One region of the Streptomyces sp. NPDC048288 genome, then DNA from elsewhere that is predicted to be linked to it. Evidence: riboswitches for the same ligand, from Rfam matches in the RefSeq annotation. Region 1 holds a riboswitch; the other holds the start of a gene.

Region 1 (2,379 bases):
AGGTCGCCGGGCTGGGCGTCGGCGAGGGAGACGGTGGTGCCGGCGTTCACCTGGTCGTAGGTGGTGCGCGGCAGGGAGACGCCCGCGGCCTTCCAGGCGGCCTGCGAGAGCCCGGAGCAGTCGTAGGAGCCGGGGCCGGTCGCTCCCCAGACGTACGGCTTGCCGATCTGCGCGCGGGCGAAGGCGATGGCCTTGGCGGCCTTCGTGGCGTAGGAGGAGTCGGAGGACGAGGAGCCGCTGGAGGACGACGTCGACGAGGAGGACGACGAGGTGTCCTGCTCGGCCGCGGCAGCGGCGGCCGCCTGCTGCTTCGCGAGCTCCGCGGCCTTGCGCGCCGCCGCCTCCTGCTTCTGCTTCTCGATCTGGGCCAGCCGCGCCTTCTCCTGCGCCGTCAGCTTGGAGAGCAGCTCCCGCGCGGAGGCCAGTTTCGTCTGGACGGTGGTCTTGGCGGTCTTGAGGTCGTCCTGCGTCTCGGTGAGCGTCTCGAGGCTCTTGGCGGCCTCCTGCCGCTTCTTCATGGTCGCGGACTGCTGGGTGGCGTAGTCGTCGACCGCGTCCTTCTGGCGCGAGGTCAGCCGGCTCATCAGCTGCGTCTGGTCGAAGTAGTCCTGCGGACTGTCCGCGAGCAGGAAGGTCGCCGTGTCGGGGGCGCTGGCGCCGGTCCGGTACTGGGCCGCGGCGAACGACCCCAGCTCCTCACGCGCCTTGTTCAGCCGGTCCGTGCGCTTGGCCACGTCGTCGAGCAGGGTGTCGACCTGCTTGCGCTGCGTACCGGTCTTCTCCTTGGCCGCGTTGTACTTCTCGGTCGCCGACTCGGCCTGCCGGTAGAGGTCGTCGACCTTCTTCTCCACCTCCTCCATGCTCGGCTTGCCGTCCGCGGAGGGCGCGGCGTTGGCCGTCTGCGAGAGCAGGGCGACGGAGGTGAGGGCGGCGGTGGCCAGGGCGGGGGTGCGTATGCCTGCTACGCGCGTTCCCGAGGGGCGGGACTTGCGGTGCGACGCCAACGGAGGCGACTCCTTCCATGTTCCGCCTACCGAGTTAGCTGTCGGGTTCGGGCGGGTGGTTCGGAAGGGTTGCCCTACGGTCCCTCCCCGGGAGGGGAGTTGGGACCGATTCACCCCAAGGTCGGTGTGGGTCCCCGGCTCCGGACGCGCGAGGGCGTCCCGGACTCGGCGGAGGCCGTACGGCCCGGCGACGTTCGCCGGTGGGTGTCGTACGGCCTGACCGGCACGCTAGCCAACTCGTGTGGCCCGTGTGAAGGTTGATGTGCGATATGCCCGATACATTTTCGTGACCTTGGCGTTCGGGCGAGTTCGGGCCGGGTGATTCAGGGTGTTGTGGGCGATTTGCCGGGTGTTCGATGCGGCGGCTTCCGGACCCGCGTGGTCGCCCTCGGCCGCTCGCAGCCGCGCGTGACGTGCGCCGACCGGCCGTGACGGAGGGAATCCGTGCGGTCACCCGGGCGAGTTTTCGGGGTGGCGGCCGGTTGTCAGTGGGGCGGCCTAGACTCGGAGAGCGATGAGCAGCCTCTTTGACGACAGCTTCCTGGCGAGCCTCCAGCCCCCGCGCGGCCACGAGGAGGAACCCCCGCCGCCGCCCGAGGACGAGCACGTACCGGAGCCGATTCCGGACGACCTGTTCGGCGGGAAGTTCGACGCGCCCCCGGACCGGGACGCCCACTACCGCGACGGCGCCCCCCGCCCCGCCCTGGACGCGGCGGCGCTCCTGGACGGACTGAACGACAACCAGCGGGCGGCGGTCGTGCACGCCGGCTCCCCGCTGCTCATCGTGGCCGGCGCCGGCTCCGGCAAGACGCGCGTGCTCACCCACCGCATCGCCCACCTCCTCGGCGAGCGCCATGTCCACCCGGGCCAGATCCTCGCGATCACCTTCACCAACAAGGCCGCGGGCGAGATGAAGGAGCGCGTCGAGCAGCTCGTCGGCCCGCGCGCGAACGCGATGTGGGTGATGACCTTCCACAGCGCCTGCGTGCGGATCCTGCGCAGGGAGAGCAAGAAGCTCGGCTTCACCTCCTCCTTCTCGATCTACGACGCGGCCGACTCCAAGCGGCTGATGGCCCTGGTCTGCCGCGACCTGGACCTCGACCCCAAGCGCTACCCGCCGAAGTCGTTCAGCGCCCAGGTCAGCAACCTGAAGAACGAGCTGGTCGACGAGGAGGACTTCGCCGCCCGCGCGAGCGACGGCTTCGAGAAGACCCTCGCCCAGGCCTACGCCCTCTACCAGTCGCGGCTGCGCGAGGCGAACGCCCTCGACTTCGACGACCTGATCATGACCACGGTCAACCTGCTGCGCGCCTTCCCGGACGTCGCCGAGCACTACCGCCGCCGCTTCCGGCACGTCCTGGTCGACGAGTACCAG
Region 2 (2,379 bases), on a different contig from region 1:
CGGGAAGACCTCGAGGTCGGAGGAGCCGAGTTCGCGAAGAGCAGTCATGCTCTGTATCAACGCGGGCCGCCCCGGCAGGCCATCCCGGCGCAGTACGAAGGTTTCGTAAACAGGCGCACGGGCGTCCCGCAGGGAACATCGCACGGGCGCCCCGCCGGGAACATCGGACGGCTGTCCGGCCGGAAACACCGCACGGATGTCCGGCCGGAGACACCGGACCGGCGGCCCGGACGCCGGGGGGTTGTCGTCGGGGCCGCCGGGGATCCCGGGGTTCGTGGTTCGTGGTTTGTGGTTCGTCGGGGGGGGGTGACCCGTTACGGGTTGAGGCCCTTGCCGCGCAGCCAGGTCATGGGGTCGATGCCGGTGGCCTGGCCGCCGGGGTGGACCTCCAGGTGGAGGTGCGGGCCGGTGACGTTGCCGGTGGCGCCCACGCGGCCGATGACATCGCCGGTGGCGACCTTCTGGCCGACGGAGACGCTGATCGACGACTGGTGGCAGAACCACAGCTCGGTGCCGTCGTCCAGGGTCAGGATCGTGCGGTAGCCGTAGGAGCCGGCCCAGCCCGCCTCGGTGACCGTGCCGCCGTGGACGGCCTTGATGAGCGTGCCGGTGGGCGCGGCGAAGTCGAGCCCGGTGTGGTAGCCGGAGGACCACATGGAGCCGGCCTGGCCGAAGGTGCCGGTGATCGTGTACGAGACGACCGGCAGCGTGTACTGCTTGGCCAGCGCGGCGAGGCGCTCCTTCTCGGCCTTCGCCTTGGCGTCGGCCTCGGCCTGCTCCTTGGCGTCGGCGGCCTTGGCGGCCGCCGCCTTCACCGCCTTGGCCTCGGCGTCGTAGACCGCCTTGTCGGCGGCGGCCACGGCCTTGGCGCTGGCCTTGGTGTCGAGCTGGTTCTGCTGCTGCTCGGCCTGGGCGATGATCCGGCTGCGCAGCGCCTCGCCGGCGTCGGACGAGGAGGAGTCCGCGTCGGTGGCGGTCGTCGCGGTGGTGACGCTGCTGAGCGCGGTCTGGGTGGCCTGGTGGCCGCCGCCCTCGCCTAGCAGGGAGTCGACGGACGACGGCAGGTCGGGCAGCGAGATGGAGACCGGCGGCTTGCCGGTGTTGGCGCTGGCCATGCCGCCCGCGCCGACGGCGGCGATGACGCCGACGCCGAGCACCGTGGAGCTGCGGGCGAGTCCGCCGCCCTTCTGCTTGGCGACGCGGTGCCGGCCGCGTGTCTGGGCGAGGGAATCCTCGGTGGGGTTCCACTCCTCCCAGGGGCCCTCGTCGGTGCGGTAGCTGCCGTAGCCGAAGGTGTCGGGTTGACGCTGGCTGGGCACGAACGGGGCTGTCGGAGCAGGCCGGTTGGACGCCACGCGGGCGCACTCCTTTCCTTCCGTCGCCTACCGGGTTAGCTGACGGGTTCGGAGCGGGAAGGTCTCCTACGCGCGTATACCGGCCGATTCCTACCGGCGGCAGCCGTGCGATTCACCCCAAGGTGGTGGTTCCCCGGTTCCCTTGCGGGATTCGGCGCGTGCGCGCGGAGCCGTCGCGGGTGACGGCTGGGACGACCGCGCTGCGTTATCGAACGTTAATAGACCCGGCTGTCAGATTCCAAGCTGTTCTCCTTGATCATTAAGCTTTCAAAGCATGGACTTACCAGCCACGACAGGTCAAAAACGGTCGAGTTGACCAGGCCTCCTGCTCAACACAGGAGTCACACACGTTTTGATGGTGACTCAGACGTTATGCGCAGGGCGGTCGTCCGGCCACCCTGTGTCACCTGCGACGGGCCCGGACATGACTCAGGGCCGGAATCCTTGTTCTTGGATTCCGGCCCTGAGTCATCAGTAGCGGGGACAGGATTTGAACCTGCGACCTCTGGGTTATGAGCCCAGCGAGCTACCGAGCTGCTCCACCCCGCGTCGGTGAAACCAGCATACGCCATCAGAAGCACGGGAGTCACACGGGTTAAAACCGGTGGGGTCCGCGGGGCCTCGGCTCCACACCTCCGCTCAGCCCGGCAGATGCCCGTTCGGTGCCTTCGCCGCGCTCTCGTACTCCGGCAGTACCAGCACCCGCACCCCCGCCTCCCGCAGCATCCCCGTCCCGTCGGCCGCGGTCACGAACGTGTCCGGCTCGCGCCACGCGGTCAGCACCCGCCGCACCCCGGCCCGGAGGATCAGCTCGGCGCAGGGGTGCGGGCGGGAGGCGCGGTGGGTGCAGGGTTCGAGGCTGGTGTAGACGGTGGCCGTGGGCAGGCGGGGGTCGGCCGGGGGGATCTTGGCCAGGGCCGCCTCCTCGGCGTGCACCACCGGGTCGCCGGCCTCCCGGGAGTGGCCGCGGGCCAGTTCCGTGCCGTCGGCCGCGACGACCACCGCGCCGACGCTGAACGCGGTC

The links. Region 1 has a riboswitch for cyclic di-AMP ahead of ACGFZS_RS13405 (NlpC/P60 family protein). Riboswitches for the same ligand answer to the same signal wherever they lie in the genome.
Region 2: it holds a riboswitch for cyclic di-AMP, as region 1 does, so the genes downstream of both, ACGFZS_RS11225 (M23 family metallopeptidase) here and ACGFZS_RS13405 (NlpC/P60 family protein) in region 1, are expected to answer to the same signal.

The regions. Positions count from the first base shown of each region.
Region 1 is NZ_JBICZD010000003.1:469,305-471,683, reverse strand. It holds gene ACGFZS_RS13405 (NlpC/P60 family protein) at 1-1,004, opposite strand, end outside; cyclic di-AMP (ydaO/yuaA leader) riboswitch at 1,013-1,185, opposite strand; gene pcrA (DNA helicase PcrA) at 1,519-2,379, shown strand, end outside.
Region 2 is NZ_JBICZD010000002.1:1,057,024-1,059,402, reverse strand. It holds gene ACGFZS_RS11230 (aldo/keto reductase) at 1-48, opposite strand, end outside; gene ACGFZS_RS11225 (M23 family metallopeptidase) at 315-1,355, opposite strand; cyclic di-AMP (ydaO/yuaA leader) riboswitch at 1,363-1,522, opposite strand; tRNA gene ACGFZS_RS11220 (tRNA-Met) at 1,831-1,904, opposite strand; gene ACGFZS_RS11215 (dihydrofolate reductase family protein) at 1,995-2,379, opposite strand, start outside.